DNA from 4 places in the Peribacillus sp. BM1 genome. Region 3 is predicted to be linked to each of the others. Evidence: riboswitches for the same ligand, from Rfam matches in the RefSeq annotation. Region 3 holds a riboswitch; each other region holds the start of a gene.
What was found. Region 3 has a riboswitch for glycine ahead of gcvT (glycine cleavage system aminomethyltransferase GcvT). Riboswitches for the same ligand answer to the same signal wherever they lie in the genome.

Region 1 (5,755 bases), 2.0 Mb from region 3:
GGTTGATTTTATTAAAAATGCTTGTATGAATTATAAGAAATTGTTAAGTAGAGGTAATGTATCGTATGGATAAGGATTTCATAAAAAACGCCGATGCGTGCTATCGATTGGCGGAGCAAAAGGCTGCTCAATATTATCAATCACTTTGTACGCAAGTTATGCAAAAGACCTATGTACCTACTTTGACAAAAGATATTCAGTCCTGGAAACAGAACCACATCCATCATCATTCATTTGTATCCTTTTTTTTGCGCGGTAAGAAAAAAGCTGATTCTCGGGAGTATCACAATTATATTAAATGGCTGGATTACACTGATAAACTAGAGAATTACCTGGGTCGCAGCATCTCTTATATTTTCTTGCGGGATCTAGGCAAAGCTTTGGACTCACCTGACACACAGACAAGGATTCGAAGTGTCGTTGACCGATTAAAAACACACCTGACTCATTCCACCGCAACCGATCGAGGTAACAATTCGGAGATGTTTAGCATGGCTGGGGTTTATCGGAAGGCCCAGGAGGAAGGCGTTGAATCCACGATGATTTGGGTGATGGACAAACTAAAGACTGTCTCTTCCAATATTCCAAAGGGAATGGATGCAGAGCAAGCCCAGCGAAAACTTATTAAAATCATGGCTGGGGTAATCATGCATGTGGTGGATGAGATGGGCGATGAAATATCCCCTGAAGAACGTTCTCAGAAACTTGATGAGGCTATTCGGTTAGGGTACTTCTATGGTCTGACCTATCCATTCATTGACGATCTTCTCGATGCCAAAGTTTTATCCGAAAAAGAGAAAAGAAAATATTCTGATTTAATACGTACCACACTTATCACAGGTGCTGTTCCGGAATTGGGCGAGTGGACTGGAAAAAACTCAGATCTAATCCGCTATATTCATACGGAACTCCGAGATGCCTTTGAGTATATGAAGGCCTATCAGCGACCAGAGACGAGAAAAAAATTTTTCGAGCAATCCTATGTGTTTTTTCATTCTCAGGAAGTGGACCGTGTAAAAGAACTATCCAATGCAAATTACACCAATGAAGAGCTTTATATCCCGATTATTTTAAAATCCTCTTCTTCACGATTAATTGTCCGTTCAGTAATCAGTGCTTCTTTTGACGAGGGTTTTGACAACCGAACATTCTTTTATGGAATTTACAATCAGCTTGCTGATGATTTTGCAGATATGTTTGATGACATGAAGGACGGTGCGGTAACCCCTTATACCTATTATATGAAATATCATGATCAACGTCCGGATCTTATAAATCCATTTGAATTATACTGGACGGTCATCTCCCATTTGATCCATAACGTGTATCATTCAGATACGAAGACCTGTGAAGTGATATTGGATCGTGCGATAAATGGCCTGAAACGATTTAAAGAACGAATGGGAACCAAAAAATACAATGAAGTTATGGAGTTATTTGCTCCTGAAAATCCGAATTTCAATCATGTAATCCAAAAAATGGTTCAAAAAGCGGATGATGTGGATTTCTTTGATAAATTGCTTAGGGACCATATGATTACCATCCTGAAAAATGAGCGGAAAGAGCAGGAAGAATTTTTAGATACGATCGAAACCGTACGTAATCAGATCAACAACATCTTATATATTTCTAAAACCGATAATGTTCCTTTGATGGAAGAGCCAATCGTTGATGCTGCAAATTACAGTTTGGAAGGCGATGGCAAGCGATTGAGGCCGATTGTGACTTGGGTGATGGGTGTTGATGTATATGGATTAGAAAGTTCAGCAATCGTTCCACTTCTAAGATCATTGGAGTATATGCATACCGCATCCCTAATCTTCGATGATTTGCCATCCCAAGATAATGCGTCCATCCGCAGGGGGCGTCCAACCCTTCATCAGGTGTATACAACTGCAATAGCTGAACTAACCGGTCTCTTTCTGACCCAGAGGGCAACCTGGGAACAAGCATCTCTAGACCAGTTCGATTTGAAAACTGTACTTAACTTGATTCAATATTCGGCCCAAATGACAGAGGATATGTGTAAGGGACAAGCGATGGACTTGAATTCTAAAGGGAAACAATTGACACTGGAACAATTGAATATGATGAGTTTTTATAAAACTGGGATTGCCTTTGAAGCTTCCCTTATCATGCCTGCCATTCTCGCCCAGGCGAATGAGTTAGAGATTAAAGCTTTGAAAAAGTTTGCTCATCATGCCGGTATTGCGTTTCAGATTAAGGATGATCTGCTTGATGTTGAGGGAGATTTGAACGTACTCGGAAAACCAATTGGCAAAGATGCTGAAAACAACAATAAAACTTTTGTATCAGTCCTAGGTGCTGCTGGTGCTAGAAAGGCAATGTGGGAACATTACTGTCTTGCGATAGAAGCGATGCACGAGATGCCCCGGAAAACTCCTTTTCTGAAGCATCTATTAAATTATATTGTGAACCGGGATCATTAAGAGTTTGTGATACGTAAAATTTAGATAGAATACCGAGAGTTTTTTTATTCTTAGCATCTGAAGTGTTGAAGCATTACTTTGGACATGTTGAGTGCGTGGCACGACTTATTTTAAAATAAGACAACAAATGGGACAGTTTCCTGTCCCTATGTCCCTTGCGGTTGAATCAAACGGAGCTTAATGACAGGGGATTAAACGGATATATTGTATGACGATAGATATCATGTACATTTAGGTTATTATGAAGATAACTTTGATTTTGAGTGTGTAGCATTCAAAAGGCAATCGGAAAATGTATGGGATGTTTTCTATGATTTTGACCAGTATGGTTTTCAAAACATGACCCCCAAAAACGAATTATCAATAGATGGATTTGGAAGTAGAATTTTTGCCATCTACAATAAAGAACTTGATTATGATTTTGGGGTAAAAAGATTTGAGCAGTGGTTATCGTTGCATAATATAATTTAATGGGCAAGGTTCATTTTCCCGCAAATCTTTCATTTTGTAGATGTCTAATGGGACAGGAAACCTGTCCTTATGTCCCCTTAAATGTAAGGTATTTCCTTTCCCTCTATCAAGGCTTTCAAATTTGCTAACGATTCGTCGAAGTCTCCGGAATTCATTGTAACTCTTATTCCATTGCTTTCCTCATCTAACATAAAGGATATAAGTGTTTGTTGTGAATCCAAGTAAAGGGAAAACTCCTGATAAGGTTTTACATTCTCAATCGTTAAGGACATAGGAAATTTCTCTATTAGACTATTATGAACACTAGGCATTAACGTAAAAGTTACTTGCTCTCCTACAGTTAGATTGGGGATTTCCCAAGGTGAACCCGGCGCATACCATTGTGATAGTTTTTCCTCATCAGTAATAGCATTCCAAACCGTTTCTTTATCACTAACAATCAAAATAGAACTATTATCTTCTGTACTACTCATTAATTAGCCCACCTTCAATATTAATTCATTGTTATTTTTAACATACTTGACAAAGAATTCTTTTTCAACTAAATGAGCGTTACCTCCTCATTCATATTAATACCTTCCGTGGAACGTCTTGTGAAACGAATGTTTCTGAGTGTCAAAGTGACAATAATTTTTGAAAGCGTTTTCGATTTTAGTTGACATGTTCGGAATTTGAAATTATTCTATAAATATAGAATATACAGAATATACAGAAAATATAGTTGGATGAAAGTTGCAGGAGAGTGTTTATGATAAGCCACCGAAGGAGCAAACTTCAATAAGACCCTTGAAGCGAATCTCTCAGGTAGAAGAACTGCAACTGGACACACCTCTGGAGAGAGCGTATGAATTGATACGCCACCAAAGGGGAAAGGCTCTATTGAGCTAAACTCTCAGGTAAAGGGACAGAGAAGGGCAGAGAAAAACACACTGTTTTTCTCTGTCCTTTTTATTGTGCCTGCAATTTACACGATCATCATCACTGAAGAGACATAGTTAGTTTAATGGATAGTTAACCAAAAAGGAGAGGTTTACCATGAAAACAAGCTATAGAGGTAATAACAGAATGATGACGGGGATTGTGTTTGGGGTGCTTACGTATTGGCTTTTCTCACAGTCACTAATAAATGTGATGCCGGAAGTTCAGTTAGATATGGGAATTTCATTGGGAGTTTTGAATACAGCCATTAGTTTATCCGGATTATTTTCAGGCATGTTTATTGTAGCAGCTGGAGGAATATCTGATCGAATTGGACGCAAGAAAATTACGACTATTGGCTTACTATTAAATATAATTGGTTCACTTTGTCTCGTCTTTGCACAGGAGACGATTCTCTTAATGATTGGGCGTGTGATTCAAGGTTTCTCGGCAGCGTGTATTATGCCTGCGACGATTGCTTTGGTGAAAACCTATTTTGATGGTGCTGATCGACAAAGAGCCTTAAGCTACTGGTCTTTTGGATCTTGGGGCGGCATGGGCATTTGTTCGTTTGCAGGAGGTTTAATTGCTACGTCTTTGGGATGGCGTTGGATTTTTGTTTTTTCCATTATTTTCACTTTGCTATCTATGTTTTTGATTAAAAATGTACCAGAGAGTAAAGCCGAACAAAGCCATTCATCAAAATTTGACTTTTCTGGCTTTGTTATCTTTCTCCTAGTGATGCTCGCTTTAAATGTTGTCATTACAAGTGGAGAGGACTTGGGTTGGACAAGCCCCATTTCGTTGACGTTAGTGGCTGTCACTGTCATAGGTGGTTGGGTATTTTTAAAAGTTGTAAAAGGAAAATCTAACGGATTTATCGATCTTTCTTTATTTAAAAATAACTATTTTACTGGGGCTACTTTGTCAAACTTTTTACTGAGTGCTGTAGCGGGGGCACTTATTGTTGCCAATACCTATGTCCAAATGGCAAGAGGATACAGTTCCTTTCAATCTGGGTTATTATCTATTGGCAATTTAGTTGCTGTGTTAGTGATGATTCGTGTTGGTGAAAAAGTATTACAACGAAGTGGTCCAAGAAAGCCGATGGTCTTAGCTTGTCTTTTAGTGATAGCTGGAATTATGTTAATGACCTTAACAATCTTACCCAATTTGATTTATTCCGTTGTTGTTTTTATTGGTTTTACTGTGTACGGGATTGGACTTGGCCTTTATGCGACACCATCTATAGATACAGCAGTAGACAATGTTCCGACAGCAAAGGCAGGAGAGGCAGCAGGTATTTATAAAATGTCTAGTACACTTGGCAGCTCATTCGGTTTAGCGATATCTGTTACTGTTTATAGTGTAGTTGAAAAGGCTGGAAATATGGATGTGGCTGCAAGTATAGGGTTGCTGACAAATGCTATGTTTGCTGGACTAGCTTTACTAGCTATAGTAGCTACGATTCCAAAAGAAGGTATTAAAAAATCAATAAAAGAGAGAAAGGCTTCTTGAACTACATTGAGTCATGCACCATAAAGAAAGATAATGGGGAAGAAAAAATTGTAGGAATAGAAGTATATTGGAAATAAAGATCAAAAGTGAATCTCATTTAAATCCGAAGTTTAATGAAAAAAAGAAGGAGAATGCTTGATATACGAAGCGTTTCCCCTTTTTCATGTACTATAAAATAATGTTTATAAGAATTATTTGTGTTATTGCCCAGCTTTTTAATACCTATTTAAAAAGCGGAATTTTTTTCAGTACAGCACAAACTGGAATAGCTACACAGATCCCCACAACGTTTTGAACGATGTTTCCGGGAATAGAGGCCGCTGGTATAATCCAGCTACTAAATAGTACCCCTTCACAAATGTAATAACCAGCTAACATAAAAGGAGCCGAAATGATAG
Region 2 (5,755 bases), on a different replicon from region 3:
ATTTTGTGTATGAAAATTGTGAACATGCCGTGTGCAATGCCCATTTACTTTGCGATCTAAAAGCCGTTTACGAGTAAACGGAACAAACATGGACACCGAATATGATGGAGATTCTCCTTTTGGCCAAGCAAGAGCGAGAACGTCAAGATGAGCCACTGAATCCCATGGTTATTGCATGGATGGATGATACCTATCTAGACATTATAGAAAAGGGATATGTGGAAAATGCAACCATGGCCAATCATGATACGGAAAAGTTATTAAATCGACTCTCCAAGCGCCAAGATTCTGTCCTACTATTTGTAGAAGATCCACATGTTCCCTTTGATAATAATTTGACCGAACGAGATTTACGAATGGCCAAAGTGAAGCAAAAAGTTTCAGGTGCATTCCGAAGTGAAACGGGCGCACAAAACTTCGCGATGGCACGAAGCTTTTTAAGCACACTGAAAAAGCAAAAAAAGAACCTGTTTGAATCCATTAAACAAGTGATAAAAACAGGAGAAAAAGAATTGTTTGAAACCTAGTTTACGAGGTAATTCGTGATGAGTTACCTCTATTTGTTGAGTAGTTACAAAAATACTAGAATCCAATATAGAAGGTCGTAATTTGAATAATGCTATTTTCAATAGCGGAAATTTGAAAAATAGCCTTTGCTCAACGGGAGCAAAGGCTATTAATAATCTTTTACAACTATGAAGAGCTATTAGACAAAACTTGTTTTATAGATTGTTTCATGTGTTTCATAATAGATGTTCCTGTTTACTAATCATGTGTATTAGATTCTAGAATAAGTAAAAGAGTATATTGTTAGAGTGGTGAATATTCTGTAGATTTTTCAAAGTTATCTTGTTTTTATGAAGAATGATATTGGCTTTTCTGCTTTCAGTTTGTCCAGTTCAAAGAAAAGTTTTTTGTATTCAACAATCGATAGTTCCCCATCAATATACCCTTTTTGAATATAGTCTAATAATTCATTGGCATGTAATGGGTTTCTCTTTTTTACAAGTTCAAAACGATGTATTAAGTCTTCTACTAACATAGTAATCCACTCATTTCATCTTTGTTTTTGCAACATGTCTTCATTTTTGAAAAGTATACCATGCAGATGGTTAGATATTTTCTTTTTTGAAAATTCAAACTTACGACATTTTTTTACAATTTATTAACAAAGTTCCTAAACGAATCCTCTAAGGAAGGGAATTATTTTGGGTAATTTTGCAGAAAATTCAATATGTTCTAAATGTAAGCGTATTCTTTTTAGTGTCGAATTGACGGATAGTATGGTAAACTTTTATTAAGCTATTAATATGTTAAAATTGCAAACAATCTAAAAAAGTAGAGAGTGGGAAATTGTATGCAGGAACAAAAACTGGCGAGAGGTCTAAAAAACAGACACGTGCAGCTAATTGCTATTGGCGGGGCGATCGGAACGGGATTATTTCTTGGAGCAGGAAAATCGATTCATTTAGCAGGGCCGTCGATTTTATTTGCTTACATGATTACAGGCGTCATTTGCTTTTTAATCATGCGTGCACTTGGAGAACTACTCCTATCCAATTTGGAATATGACTCTTTTGTTGACTTTGTAAAAGACTATTTAGGTAATATGGCCGCATTTATTACCGGCTGGACTTACTGGTTTTGCTGGATTTCAATCGCAATGGCCGACTTAACAGCAGTTGGTCTCTATACCCAATATTGGCTTCCCGATGTACCACAGTGGATGCCAGGATTAATTGCACTTGTCATTTTGCTCATGATGAACCTTGCAACTGTAAAACTTTTTGGCGAAATGGAATTCTGGTTCGCATTAATTAAAGTCATCGCGATTTTAGCACTCATTGTGATCGGTATTTTCATGATTATTAAAGGCTTTTCCACGAATTCAGGCGCATCCAGCTTCACGAATCTATGGAGCCACGGAGGCATGTTCCCAAATGGCATAAATGGCTTTATCCTTTCATTCCAGATGGTCGTGTTTGCGTTTGTTGGCATTGAACTTGTAGGACTTACAGCAGGTGAAACAGAAAATCCAGAAAAGGTGATCCCACAAGCAATCAATAATATCCCGATTCGGATTATCATTTTCTACCTTGGCGCACTTATTGTCATCATGAGTATTTATCCGTGGAATGCCATCAATCCAATGGAAAGCCCATTTGTCCAAGTCTTCGTGGCAGTTGGAATCGCAGCAGCTGCTGGTATTGTCAATTTTGTCGTCCTAACATCCGCAGCTTCAGCATGTAACAGCGCTATTTTCAGTACAAGCCGGATGGTATACTCCCTTGCCAATGATAAAAATGCACCTATACCATTTACAAAACTTACTTCTCGTAAAGTACCTTCCAATGCATTATTCTTTTCAACTGTTGTCATTCTACTAGCCGTTGTTTTGAATTATGTCATGCCAGAAGGCGTATTTACGCTGATTACAAGTATTTCTACGGTATGTTTCATCTTTATTTGGGGAATTACTGTCATCAGTCATTTGAAGTACCGCAAAACAAGACCAGATCTAGCGAAAGTGAACAAATTTAAATTGCCACTATATCCATTTTCCAATTACTTGATCCTTACTTTCCTAGCGTTCGTTCTTGTCGTACTTGCACTTGCGGAAGATACTCGAGTTGCTTTGTTCATAACTCCTGTTTGGTTTATTTTGCTGATTACGATCTATAAGATGCGGAAATCGAAGGGGGATCATGTGGATCAAAGAAAAATAGTGGGAAATTAAGAGGGAACGAACAAAAATCCCGCCCGTGTACTAATGAAATTTGATCAAAAAATCCTGTGTTAATCATCTGAGGCCACTGAAAAGTCCTTTTAAAGAGAAAAAGAAGCTAACGACCTACTATATATAGGTTGTTAGCTTCTTCTATTGTCTGTATATCGATAAAAATCTTTGCTACTTTCAAAATGAGTTACTTTTTCAGTGCGCTCTAATCATCTATACAGGTTTTTTTGATCTTATTCGTTTCGATTAAACTACCCACGCTTTTAGTCAACTAATTCTAAAAAAATGTTAGCGTTTACAAAATAACCTTGACAGATCTACCTTATGCAACTATTCTGAATATAACAGAAACTAAATATGAGCGAATGACGGTTGTGGGAGAGTGCAATGTAACAAGCCACCGAAGGAGCAAGTTCCAAAAAGACCCTTGGAGCAAATCTCTCAGGTAGATGGAACCACAATCGGACGCACCTCTGGAGAGCGCGTATAAGTAGTACGCCACCAAAGGGGAACGACTCTATGAATCATAGGGTTAAACTCTCAGGTAAAAGGACAGGGAAGGGTAGAGAAAGTCACGCTATCCTTTTCTGTCCTTTTTTGCGTGCAAAAACGGGAGCGTATCTCCACAGTTTTCTCAGAAAAGAAGAGTGATAGTGAGAGAGTGGTTTCACTAGCTAAGCTGAAAGGATCCAAACATGGTGTCATACAAAAAAATTGAGGGGGAGTATATATGAGTTTACAGCAAAATGATTCTATTATTTTTGGAGCGATTGAAAAGGAACGAGAGCGCCAACTTCAAACACTTGAGTTAATCGCATCAGAAAATATTGTAAGCGAAGATGTATTAGAAGCTATGGGAAGCGTGATGACGAATAAATATGCAGAAGGGTATCCAGGAAAGCGTTATTATGGCGGGTGTGAATTTGTTGACGTGGCAGAACAAACAGCGATCGAGCGCGTAACGGAGCTATTTGGCGCTAAATATGCCAATGTTCAGCCACACTCAGGAGCACAAGCAAATTTTGCCGTTTTCTTCGCACTGCTTCAGCCTGGTGATAAAGTAATGGGAATGAACCTTTCACATGGTGGACATTTAACACATGGAAGCCCTGTTAGTGTTTCAGGAAAATGGTTTGACATTGTGTCTTATGGTGTGAGGGAAGATACGCAAGTCATTGATTACGATGAATTAGAAGAGATCGCCAAGAAAGAAAAACCGAAATTGATTATTGCAGGGACAAGTGCTTATCCAAGAACGATCGACTTTGCTCGCTTTAGAAAAATTGCCGATCAAGTCGGGGCAAAACTTATGGTCGATATGGCGCATATTGCAGGACTAGTAGCAGCTGGACTTCATCCATCTCCAATTCCATATGCCGATGTTGTGACAAGTACGACACATAAAACATTGCGTGGCCCGCGTGGCGGTATCATCTTAACAAATGATGAAGAGATGATTAAAGCGGTTAATAAATCGATATTCCCTGGTATTCAAGGTGGACCACTGATGCATATCATTGCTGCAAAAGCGGTGGCTTTCAGAGAAGCTTTACAACCAAGTTTTAAAGAGTATGCCAACCAAGTTATTGACAATGCGGCAATACTTGGCGAAACCTTAAAGAATGAAGGAGCGGCCCTCGTTTCTGGTGGAACAGATAATCATATTGTCCTATTAGATTTACGTCCATGGAATTTAACTGGAAAAGAAGCCGAGAAATTATTAGAAGAAGTGGGCATTACCGTAAATAAAAATACGATTCCGTTTGATCCAGAAAAACCATTTGTTACGAGTGGAATCCGTATCGGAACAGCTGCGTTAACAACGCGTGGCATGAAACAAGAAGAAATGGTGAAAATCGGAAAAGTGATCGCGGACGTTTTAACAAATAAAGGTGATGAAGCCGTTCTTGAAAAAGCAAAAGCAACAACTAAAGCGATTTGTAGCGCGTATCCGTTATTTCAACAAGCAGTAACGGTGTAAGAAAGGGGGAGAATCATGGAATTTCAAAGTTGTTTTGACATAATCGGCCCAATCATGGTCGGACCGTCGAGTTCTCATACAGCTGGTGTTGTATCGATTGGAAAATTTATTTATGAACTGTTAGGAGATTATCCACAAGAGACCAACATTGTATTTTATGATTCGTTTGCTGAAACCTACCAAGGACATGGAACAGATAAAGCACTTCTTGGCGGATTACTCGGGATGAATACCGATGATTCCCAAATCAAATACGCATTGGAAAAAGCAAAAGAATGTGGTATGCAGTACCAGTTTGAATTCGAAAACACTTGCGAGTATATGGACCACCCAAATACAACCATTGTAACAGCAAAACGTGATGAGCGTGTTGTCAAGGTTGGTGGTGTATCACTCGGAGGTGGCTTATCGAAGATCTTTATGATTGATGATGAGATGGTATCGATTCGTCTTAGCGCTGGAGATGACTTTTCGATCCTTGCGAAACCTTATCAACAGAAAGAGAAAGTATTGGTGAAGGCGATATGATGGAAATTCAATCTATGAAAGAGCTTATTGAAGCTTGTGAACAGGAGAAAAAATCCATTAGCGAAATGATGTTAATGGTTGAAGCAAAAAAGTCAGGTAGAGACGAAGAGACGATTATCAGCATGATGGAAGAGCGATTGATCAAAATGAAAGAAGCGGTGGATAGTGGGATTAAAGATGCTTCCACGGCGCCAAGTGGGATTTCTGGCGGTGATGCCGTGAAGATGTCTGAATACGTTCGGCAAGGTAAATCCCTATCAGGCGATTATATAAGCAATGCTATGAGCTTTTCATTAGCCACTTCTGAAAATAACGCCAGAATGGGCGTCATTGTGGCAACACCAACTGCTGGAGCAGCAGGGATCTTACCTGGCGTATTATTTTCGCTTCATAAAAATGATGGCACACCTTACAAAGAGTTGGTGAAGGGCTTGTTTACAGCAAGCATGCTAGGTCTTGTCATTGCGAACCGTTCTTTCATTTCAGGCGCAGCTGGAGGTTGTCAAGCA
Region 3 (5,755 bases):
ACGGCCGATCGATTGAGGTACGTCATATTCAAACGTATATTGACCATCTTTTTTAATAAGCACAGGTTTAGGCAAATACGGGATTAAGTCTTGCTTGACGCCAACTGGTCCAGAACCTGGGCCGCCGCCGCCATGTGGACCGGTAAACGTTTTGTGCAGATTTAAATGCACAACATCGAAGCCCATATCACCAGGACGCGCTTTGGAAAGTACAGCATTTAAGTTCGCACCATCATAATACAGTTTCCCACCTGCTTCATGGACAACTTTAGCCATTTCTAAAATATTCTCTTCAAACAATCCTAATGTATTTGGATTCGTTAGCATGAGTGCTGCTGTATCATCACCTACTACGCGTTTTAAATCCTCAAGATCAACCAAACCGAATTCATCCGATTTGACTGTGATCGTTTCAAACCCAGCAACAGTTGCAGAAGCTGGATTTGTTCCATGGGCAGAATCTGGGACAATGACTTTCGTACGTTTCGTATCTCCGTTTGCTTCATGGTACGCGCGAATCATCATTAATCCAGTCCACTCACCGTGCGCCCCTGCAGCTGGTTGTAGTGTGACTTGATCCATTCCCGTAATTTCCACAAGATGTTCTTGAAGATCATACATGAGCTCAAGCGCACCTTGCACAGTGCTGGCATCTTGAAGCGGGTGAATATGGGCGAAACCGGCAATTCGAGCTACATTTTCGTTAATTTTCGGATTATATTTCATCGTACAAGAACCGAGTGGATAAAAACCTGAATCCACACCATGATTGCGATGTGAAAGTGCCGTGTAATGGCGCATAATATCAAGCTCAGATACTTCTGGCAATTCCGCTTCCTCAACGCGAATATAGTCAGTTGGAAGCAGTTCTTCAAGTGAGATAGCTTCTATGTCCATTTCTGGTAGACTATAACCGATACGTCCTTCGGTACTCATTTCAAAAACTAATGGTTGATCCTGATTATTCATGGCTATCCCCCAATTCTTGTACAAATGCATCAATTTCTTCTTTTGTTCTCAACTCTGTCACGGCTACAAGCATGTGATCTTGAAGTTCTGGGTACGTTAAACCTAGATGATAGCCGCCAATTATGTCTTTGGCAAACAATTGATCATTGATTTCACGATACGATGCTGGAAGCTTAATCACGAATTCGTTAAACGAAGGACCTTCGAACACGACTTCGATTCCTTTAGCTTGCAAAGCTTTTTTCGCATAATGAGCTTTTTGGATGTTTTGTACAGCCATTTCCTTTACACCCTTTTTCCCGAGTGCTGTCATAGCTACGGAAGCAGCGAGAGCATTCAGTGCCTGGTTCGAACAAATATTAGAAGTTGCTTTATCACGACGAATATGCTGTTCCCGAGCTTGAAGCGTTAATACAAAGCCACGCTTGCCATCTTCATCAACGGTCTGCCCGACAAGTCTACCTGGTACTTTACGCAATAATTTATTCGTTACTGCAAAATACCCGCAATGTGGTCCACCAAATGCTGCAGGAATTCCAAATGGTTGAGCATCTCCAGCAACAATATCTGCGCCTAGTTTTCCAGGTGGGGTTAGGGCGCCTAACGCTAAGGGATTACTTGAGACAATAAACATCGCTTTTTGTTCATGAACGATTTTTTCAATCTCCTTTAAAGGCTCAATACGCCCAAAGAAATTTGGATATTGAACGATGACTCCTGCAATATCGTCGCTGATTAATTCTTGCAGTGCAGCCAAATCGGTTACACCATCACGATATGGAATTTCCACTACTTCAACACGCTGTCCCAACGCATACGACTTTACAACATCACGAGACTCAGGATGAACCGTACTAGAAATCAAGATTTTCTTACGTTTTGTATGCCCGCTACTTAGCATCGCTGCCTCAGCAAGAGCAGTTCCACCATCATACATAGAAGAATTAGCAACATCCATACCAGTCAATTCACAAATCATCGTTTGAAATTCAAAGATTGCTTGAAGCTCTCCTTGAGATATTTCCGGCTGATAAGGGGTATACGCTGTATAAAACTCAGAACGAGAAATCACATGGTCAACGATAATTGGTTGATAATGATCGTATACACCAGCACCTAGAAAAGAAGCATAGCGCTTTGCATCGGCGTTTTTCCCAGCCAATTTAGTAAGCTCTTTTAAAAGAGCTGGTTCTGATTTAGCAGGTTTAATCTTGTATTCACCTTGGAAACGTACGCTCTGTGGAATATCACTGAATAGCTCATCTATAGTAGAAACTCCAATTGCGGCTAACATTTCCTTTTGATCTTGGTCAGTCATCGGTAAATAGCGATGTTTAGTCATGAATTTCTCCCCCTCATCCTCTTGGTCGTTTATAAAATGGTGTCTTAGCCACTATGGCTTTCACGCGTTTGGAACGGATTTCAACTTCAACTTCTGTTCCAATCCCTGTAAACTCTTTTTTCAATAAGGCAAGACCGACGTTTTTCTTCAATGTCGGCGATTGTGTCCCAGTTGTCACTTCGCCAATCAATTCAGAACCATAGTAAACAGAATAACCATGACGTGGTATGCCGCGTTCGATCATTTCGATACCGACAAGCTTGCGCGGTGCACCATGTTCTTTTTGCTCGGCAAGAACAGACTTGCCGATGAAATCAGCCTCTTTGTCAACTTTAACCGCAAAACCAATTCCTGCTTCAATTGGCGAAATATCAGGTGTTAACTCTTGACCGTATAACGGAAGCTTCGCCTCGAACCGGAGGGTATCACGAGCACCTAGACCAATTGGTTGAACGCCTTCATCCTTACCTGCTTTGAGAATTTCTTTCCAGAGAGTTTTTGCGTCTTCGTTATTACAATACATTTCAAAGCCATCTTCCCCTGTATAACCTGTGCGTGATACGACGAGAGCCGTGACTCCATTAAGTTCCACATTTTCTTTGAAAGCAAAAAAGTCAATCTCACTCAAACTCGTGTTTACAGCTAATTTCTGAAGGACTTTTTCAGCAGCCGGACCTTGAAGAGCAAGCAAAGCAACTTCATTTGAGATATTTGTCAGTTCAACATTTTCAATCAAGTGATCATGCAACCAATTGAAATCCTTCTCAATATTGCCAGCATTCACGACTAATAAATAGTCATTTTTCGCTTTCTTGTAAATAATTAAATCATCGACAACTCCACCATTTTCATAGCACAATGCGGCATATTGCGCATGCCCTACTTCAAGCTTGAGAATATCGTTCGTAATCATTCTTTGTAAAAAGTCCGTGCTTCCTTCACCTTTTACAACAAACTCCCCCATATGAGAGACATCGAACAAGCCTGCTTTTGTACGTACTGCTTCATGTTCTTCTTTAATACTAGAAAACTGGACTGGTAGCTCCCAGCCACCAAAGTCAATCGTTTTACCACCATAATCGGCGTAAATCGTAAATAATGGTGTTCTTTTTAATTCAGTCATACTACGCCTCCTCATATTCTTAGAGCATAAAAACATCCATGAGCGCCTGCTCTAAAACTAAATCGATGGAAAAGGTTCAGGTTCTCAAATTGTATCACCTTATGAAGGTGACGGTGCGCAGCTGATTTTTTAGAAGCCCCGCCCCTTTTCCATAGAAAAAAGGACAGAGAAGCTCCTCCTGAGCTATTTCTCTGTCCTGAAACCTGAAAGTTTACCTTTAAAAGGCTTTCCCCTTTGGTGGTCTTAAAAGCTTCTGCTTTTAGACACTCTCCAGAGTTGCGTCCAACAAGGGTTCTTTTGCCTGAGAGATTCGCTGCTAAGCTTGCTCCTTCGGCGCTACAAAAGTAGTCTCTCCCCCAGCCTTCATCCGCATATAATATTGTCTTTTTTGAACATACTATGTAAATAAGGGTTGAACAACTAAGACGGACTTTGCCAACTTTACACAATCTTTATTTCACAGAAAAAGAGGCTACTTTCGCCAAACACCTAGAATTCTGTTACTACTATAGTAATTCAAACAGTGGAAGTCTTTCAAATAAAAATCATATTTATTAATAGAAAATTTCAAAATTTATTTATTACGTTCATACTACCATTAATAATGCTTGAATCGCAATAATTTTCTCGTAAAAACCAAACTTTTTTTTACATTTACCATATTAATGTTCGTATATTAGGTTTGTATATTTAGAAAGGAGCAATATTTATGCAAATTCGAATCAAATTTGACGATGAATGGTCAGAAGAATTTTTAGATAAAGTGGAGAATGACGGCCCTTGGGCGAATTGGGAGCTGTATAAACTTGCAGTTCAAGCGGAAAAGCATCTGGCCATTCCAGAATTTGAAGGGTTACAAGCACCTCATCATCTTAATCAGCTAACACCACTTCCTCATCAGCTCGAAGCTGCCCGACAAGTTGTTGAAAATATGAATGGCAAAGCGATTTTGGCTGATGAAGTAGGTCTTGGGAAAACAATCGAAGCTGGTTTAATCATTAAAGAATATATGATTCGGGGTCTCGTGAAAAAAGTACTGATTCTCGTTCCTGCTTCACTTGTTTCCCAATGGGCGTTTGAGTTAAATACAAAGTTTCATATCCCCGCTGTTGTTCAGAGAAAAAGCTATGTATGGGATTCATGTGATTGTATCGTATCATCCATAGATACAGCGAAGCGCAATCCACATAGAGACATCATTTTTAAGCAAGAATACGATTTAATCATTATTGACGAGGCTCATAAATTAAAAAATAATAAAACAAAAAACTACGAATTTGTTCAAAGTTTGAAAAAGAAATTCTGCCTTCTCTTAACTGCCACACCTATTCAAAATAAGGTAGAAGAAATCTTTCATCTTGTTTCCCTTCTTAAACCTGGACATTTAGGAAATGCAGCTCTTTTTTCTGAAAAGTATAAAGGAAAAGGCCGTACCATCTATGAAGATGAGCATCTTAAGGAGCTTGTTAATACGGTTATGATTCGAAACCGCCGTGCCGATACTGGAATCGAGTGGACGAAACGTCATGTTGAAACAATTATAATTAAATTCTCACCTACTGAGCAGGCATTATATGACGCTGTAGCTGCGTTCCGATCGCAATCTGAAGGAGCGGGAAGTGCATTTTCAAGCCTAACCCTCCAAAGAGAAGCATGTAGCAGCAAAGAAGCAGTCTTTACCACTTTAAAAAACATGTCTCAAAAACATGAAAATCCTGCACCTGAATTCATAGAAAAGTTGAATAATCTCTTTGAAACAGCAAAGCAAGTTGAGCGCAATTCAAAGGCAGAGAAGGCGTTGGAATTAATCCAGAAAATCAACGATAAAGTCATTATTTTCACGGAGTACCGAGCTACACAACTTTATTTGCAATGGTTTTTACAGCAAAACGGCATAAGCTCAGTACCTTTTCGTGGCGGGTTTAAGCGCGGTAAAAAAGATTGGATGAAAGAGCTATTTCAAAATAAGATTCAAGTGCTAATTGCTACAGAAGCTGGCGGTGAAGGTATCAACTTACAATTTTGTCATCATTTAATTAACTTTGATTTGCCATGGAATCCGATGCGGCTGGAGCAGCGAATTGGCAGGATTCATCGGCTCGGTCAAACCAAAGATGTCATGATTTATAATTTCGCGACGGAAAATACAGTAGAAGAACATATCTTGAAACTTCTCTATGAAAAGATTCAGTTATTTGAAAAGGTGATTGGCGAGTTAGATGATATTTTAACAAAATTAGATATCGGCAATATTGAAGATTATTTAGTGGATGTAGTAGATGGGTCAAAATCAGAAGGTGAAATGAAAATTAAAATGGATA
Region 4 (5,755 bases), 2.0 Mb from region 3:
GAGGTAGGTTATACATTACATAGTATTCTTGTAATCGTTCTATCTGCCTGTTTATTGCTTTATCCTAAGTATGAAAATCATATTTTTAGAATTGTCATTATTATCGTAGGATCCGCTTATTTCTATACACTTTTCTTTTTATACCCAGAAACTTGGTCTACCTTTATCTTTCTATGTTTAATCCCTGCAGTTTCCATTTTATTTTTTGATTCAAAGCTATTTTACTTTTCATTACTATTAAATGGGCTTTCAATGGCAGTAACCTTTTGCTATATTGTGCTAATTGATCAGGGAAATCTATATCCACATATTAAACAAGATATAGCTGGGAATATTATTAATATTCTAGGCAGTCAAGTGGTTATCTATTTTATTTATCGAGCATCAAATTTACGTATAATAAAACAGCAGTTATATTATGAACAATTACAAAATTCGGAGCGATTAAAGACAACGGGGCAATTAACAGCTGCTGTTGCACATGAAATTAGAAATCCGTTGACAGTTGTTAAAGGTTTTTTGCAGCTTTACAATGAAAAAGACACACCAATTAGTAATGAGACAAAAGATCATTTTACTTTGATGATTGATGAATTAAATACGGCAGAACAAGTCATTTCTCAATTTTTATCTATAGCTAAGCCCGATAAAGATAAAAAAATGGAAATTGTGAATGTGAAAGATGTGCTTCATAGTGTAACAGATTTACTAAAATCATATGGACTCTTACATGATAATACGATTCATTTAAGTGTGGATGAAGATTGCTATATCTACGCCAACAACATTGAGTATAAACAATTAATGATCAATATTATTAAAAATGCTATTGAAGCCTCAAAAATTGGCGATTCTGTTCTTGTTACGGCGAAAAGAAAGAATCATTTTGTCGAGATGAAAGTAACGGACCATGGTTTCGGCATGTCAGAAGGGGAAGTTAAGTCTCTTGGTACTCCTTTTTACTCGTTAAAAAGCAATGGAACAGGACTAGGTTTAATGATTTGCTATCATATTACCGAAAAATACAATGGGACCATTGATTTCCAAAGCTCAAAAGGTGAGGGAACAACAGTGACGATCCGCTTTCCATCAAAGAAATCGTGAGGATGTTTTAAACATTTGCAATATGAGATTTCTAGCACTTGATGAGGAAAGAGCGTACAGAATTGTGAATAAATTTACTTCCCTAGAAGGAAAGATACATTTTAATCAAAAAAAGTTTGAAGTTAAGTTGTAATATTAATAGGTGCTGTCCCATAACGTAAGGGGCTGACCTCGCAATGACTCTAATAGTATTTTACTACTATTTACTGTTTAGAGAGTACGAGGTCAGACCCTTTTGGGACATGCTCTTTTTTGATTTCATTTTTATGGTTTACCCTTATTTATGGTACGGTCCACCGTAACACATCTAAGTGAGATTTACTTTTGATCTTTATTTCCAATATACTTCTATTCCTACAATTTTTTCTTCCCCATTATCTTTCTTTATGGTGTATGACTCAATGTAGTTTAAGAAGCCTTTCTCTCTTTTATTGATTTCTTGACACCTTCTTTTGGAATCGTAGCTACTATAGCTAGTAAAGCTAGTCCAGCAAAAATAACATTTACCAGTAACCCTATACTTGCAGCCACTTCCATATTTCCAGCCTTTTCAACTACACTATAAACAGTAACAGATATCGCTAAACCAAATGAACCGCCAAGTGTACTAGACATTTTATAAATACCTGCTGCCTCTCCTGCCTTTGCTTGCGGAACATTGTCTACGGCTGTATCTGTAGATGGTGTTGCATAAAGCCCAAGTCCAATCCCATACACGGTAAAACCAATAAAAACAACAACGGAATAAACCGAATTTGGTAAGATGGTTAAGGTCATTAACATAATTCCAGCCATCACTAAAAGACAAGCTAAGATCATCGGTTTTCTTGGACCATTTCGTTGTAATACTTTTTCACCCACACGAATCATCACTAATACAGCAACTAAATTTCCAAAAGATAGTAACCCAGATTGAAAAGAACTGTATCCTCTTGCCATTTGGACATAGGTATTGGCAACAATAAGTGCTCCGGCTACAGCATTCATTAAAAAGTTTGACACAGTAGCCCCAGTAAAATAGTTATTTTTAAATAAAGAAAGATCGATAAATCCGTTAGATTTTCCTTTTACAACTTTTAAAAATACCCAACCTCCGATGACAGTGACAGCCATTAACGTTAACGAAATGGGACTTGTCCAACCGAAGTCCTCTCCACGTGTAATGACAACATTTAAAGCGACCATCACTAGGAGAAAGATAACAAAGCCAGAAAAATCAAATTTTGATGAATGGCTTTGTTCTGCTTTACTCTCTGGTATATCTTTTATCAAAAACATAGATAGCAAAGTGAAAATAATGGAAAAAATAAAGATCCAACGCCATCCCAAAGACGTAGCAATTAAACCTCCTGCAAACGAACAAATGCCTGCGCCGCCCCAAGATCCAAAAGACCAGTAGCTTAAGGCTCTTTGTCGATCAGCACCATCAAAATAGGTTTTCACCAAAGCAATCGTCGCAGGCATAATACACGCTGCCGAGAAACCTTGAATCACACGCCCAATCATTAAGAGAACCGTCTCCTGTGCAAAGATGAGACAAAGTGAACCAATTATATTTAATAGTAAGCCAATAGTCGTAATTTTCTTGCGTCCAATTCGATCAGATATTCCTCCAGCTACTACAACAAACATACCTGAAAATAATCCGGATAAACTAATGGCTGTATTCAAAAGACCCAATGAAATTCCCATATCTAACTGAACTTCCGGCATCACATTTATTAGTGACTGTGAGAAAAGCCAATAAGTAAGCACCCCAAACACAATCCCCGTTATCATTCTGTTATTACCTTTATAGCTTGTTTCCATGGTAAACCTCTCCTTTTGGTTAATATCCATTAAACTAACTATGTCTCTTCAGTGATGATGATCGTGTAAATTGCAGGCACAACAAAAAAGGGCAGAGAAAAACAGTGTGTTTTTCTCTGCCCTTCTCTGTCCTTTTACCTGAGAGTTTAGCTCATTGGAGCCTTTCCCCTTTGGTGACGTATCGATTCATACGCTCTCTCCAGAGATGTGTCCAGTTGCAGTTTCTTCTACCTGAGAGATTCGCTCCAAGGGTCTTATTGAAGTTTGCTCCTTCGGTGGCTTATCATAAACACTCTCCTGCAACTTTCATCCATCTATATTTTCTATATATTTAGAATAGTTATTAAAACCGAACATGTCAACCAAAAATAGAAAACGCTTTCATTAATTATTGTCACTGTGATGCCTCGAAACATAAAGTGAAACTTCCCTCAGTGGGGGTTAGTTGAACCAATCGGGGATTTACAGGCTGTTTATCCCCCATCTATTTATTTCTTGATTCTCTCGTAAAAATTGAGGTGGGGGTATTACAGCCTGTTAAATCGGGATAAATAATGTCCCTTAATATGAGCAAAATAAAAAGGCATGAACTCAAGTAATAATACCAAGTTCATGCCATGTAAACTACCGATTACAAATCGATAAGACTCGGAGGTAGCTTTTTAAATCCTTTTGTTGTAATAAGCGCATAGACAACCCCAATTGCCAGCCATATAAAGCCTACTTTTAACGTCATTGGTGATAAATTAATAAATAAGTAGAAACAGATTAAGAAACCGAGGCCCGGAATTAATAAATAACGGATAAATTTCTTCTCTTGTTTCCGGAAATAGTAATACACAATAACAGATAGGTTAACAAACATAAAACCAGTTAAACCACCAAAGCTCATTAATTCTGCAACAAAATCGATTGATAGGAAAAGGGCTCCAGCAATACTAATGCTGCACATTAATAAAATATTGTAGATCGGTGTTTTATATTTAGGATGTAAATGTGTAAAGAATTTTTTCGGTAGAACTTCATCACGTCCCATGCTAAACATTAAACGTGAAGCACTTGCCTGACCTGTTAAACCAGCTGTTAAAGTTGAAACGATAATCGCTACTGTGTAAAGTGTTACAAGCACTGCACCACCTGCTACATTCGCAATATCAAATAAAGCCGTATCTGCTGAGCTAAAGTTATTCACATCTGGCCAGACTAACTGAGCAACATAAGCTTGCAAGATAAAAATAACCCCACCGATTAAACAAGAAAGAATGGCCGCTTTCCAAATATCATTTTTAGGATTCACCGATTCTTCCGATAAGGTTGTAATTGAGTCAAATCCTAAAAATGAGAAACATGCCATGGCTGCACCTGAAACGATGGCTGACATTACAAATGTTTCGTTATTAAAGAACGGGGTAATCGATACTAAAGCCGATGCACCATCCTCTACCATAATCGCCTTCATACAAAAAACAACGAAAATGACAACAACGATTCCCATAAATAACACTAAAATTTGGTTCGTTTTTGCTGCAACTGCAATTCCAAGAATATTTACGACAGTAATAACTCCGGCAATAATGAATACCCATACCCAATATGGAATGGACGGAATTAATGCATTGGCATAGGAAGCACCAACCATAAAGACGATTAAAGGCACTAATACATAGTCCATAAACATGGCCCAGCCGGCAAAAAAGCCTAAATGCGGATGAATCGCACGTTGTGTATACGTATACGTTGAACCGGAAACTGGGAACGCTGCAGCCATTCTGCCATAACTATATGCCGAAAACATCATCGCAACCATCGCGATTAAATACGCTAATGGCAACATACCGCCTGTCGACTGTGCTGCAAAACCATATATATAAGCAGGCGCAATGGGCGTCATAAAGGCGATGCCATAAATCACCAAATCCTTCAGTGTGAGGACACGCTTAAAATGAGGAGCTGTACTGTCTTGATTTGCATTACTTTGTCCTTGACTCATTTAAAAAGCTTCCTCTCTATTTTTGAACAACAGTACGTTGTTCAATTTCCTCTGAAATGAATTGAATGGTTTCATCTGTGCTCATCACTTGGCAATAAATTTGATTCATGATCATGATTTCTGCATCATGTAACTCTTTCGTTGCCGCTGCGCAAGCATCTTCTACTAAAATTACTTCAAAACCAGCGTCTGCTAAGCTACGTACAGTTGAGGCAACACATTGGTCTGTTACAACACCTGTACATACAACTGTTTCAATGCCCATATTACGAAGTAAAAATTCATAGTTTGTCCCACTTAAAACACTGTCTGTCGTTTTATTTACCACGATTTCATCTTCTAATGGTTTTAATTCATCTACCATTTCTGCGCCCGGATCACCGATTGGTAATAAGATATTATTCCAACCTGGACGACGTTGTACAGGGGAACGGTCACGTCCATCCTTATGATGGCAAGCAATCCGTCCGAAAGTGACTTCTAATTGATTGGCACGGAAAAAGTCTAGTAGTTTTTTATTGTTTGGAATCGCTACGTTATCAATACGATCATAGAAAGATTCCCACTTATCGAACATGCCTTTTTCTCGTGCAACTTGAGCATCCAATCCATCACGGCTAATAAATTGATTTTGCATATCCACGACTAAAAGTGCTGTTTTCGCTGGATCTAATTTCATTTTATCTTCGCCCGTCGGGATAAATTCGTAATAAAGTGTTTGCAGTTTTTCCATATTCATTTCCTCCATCTTAGCCTATACAAGCTATATTCATTTTTTCAATACAATGCATTCGTGAGCATCTGATCCTAACTTAAATGATGAAAAAGGTTCAGGTTCTAAAAACCGTATCA

Region 1: another riboswitch for glycine. It lies ahead of AC1MGI_RS08495 (MFS transporter); the one in region 3 lies ahead of gcvT (glycine cleavage system aminomethyltransferase GcvT).
Region 2: another riboswitch for glycine. It lies ahead of glyA (serine hydroxymethyltransferase); the one in region 3 lies ahead of gcvT (glycine cleavage system aminomethyltransferase GcvT).
Region 4: another riboswitch for glycine. It lies ahead of AC1MGI_RS08525 (MFS transporter); the one in region 3 lies ahead of gcvT (glycine cleavage system aminomethyltransferase GcvT).

What each region holds. Positions count from the first base shown of each region.
Region 1 is NZ_CM155259.1:1,756,534-1,762,288, forward strand. Features, by position in the region: gene AC1MGI_RS08480 (polyprenyl synthetase family protein) at 66-2,450, shown strand; gene AC1MGI_RS08485 (DUF3986 family protein) at 2,655-2,921, shown strand; gene AC1MGI_RS08490 (SRPBCC domain-containing protein) at 2,999-3,394, opposite strand; glycine riboswitch at 3,647-3,747, shown strand; glycine riboswitch at 3,751-3,831, shown strand; gene AC1MGI_RS08495 (MFS transporter) at 3,957-5,357, shown strand; gene AC1MGI_RS08500 (ECF transporter S component) at 5,580-5,755, opposite strand, start outside.
Region 2 is NZ_JBWXPJ010000002.1:106,236-111,990, reverse strand. Features, by position in the region: partial or broken gene tnpC (IS66 family transposase) at 1-527, shown strand, start outside; gene yppF (YppF family protein) at 845-1,042, opposite strand; gene AC1MGI_RS21375 (amino acid permease) at 1,358-2,737, shown strand; glycine riboswitch at 3,103-3,205, shown strand; gene glyA (serine hydroxymethyltransferase) at 3,468-4,718, shown strand; gene AC1MGI_RS21365 (serine dehydratase beta chain) at 4,734-5,246, shown strand; gene sdaAA (L-serine ammonia-lyase, iron-sulfur-dependent, subunit alpha) at 5,246-5,755, shown strand, end outside.
Region 3 is NZ_CM155259.1:3,776,141-3,781,895, forward strand. Features, by position in the region: gene gcvPB (aminomethyl-transferring glycine dehydrogenase subunit GcvPB) at 1-969, opposite strand, end outside; gene gcvPA (aminomethyl-transferring glycine dehydrogenase subunit GcvPA) at 962-2,311, opposite strand; gene gcvT (glycine cleavage system aminomethyltransferase GcvT) at 2,325-3,434, opposite strand; glycine riboswitch at 3,624-3,710, opposite strand; glycine riboswitch at 3,714-3,801, opposite strand; gene AC1MGI_RS18145 (DEAD/DEAH box helicase) at 4,144-5,755, shown strand, end outside.
Region 4 is NZ_CM155259.1:1,768,025-1,773,779, reverse strand. Features, by position in the region: gene AC1MGI_RS08530 (ATP-binding protein) at 1-1,104, shown strand, start outside; gene AC1MGI_RS08525 (MFS transporter) at 1,513-2,913, opposite strand; glycine riboswitch at 3,122-3,223, opposite strand; gene AC1MGI_RS08520 (APC family permease) at 3,545-4,903, opposite strand; gene AC1MGI_RS08515 (cysteine hydrolase family protein) at 4,920-5,636, opposite strand.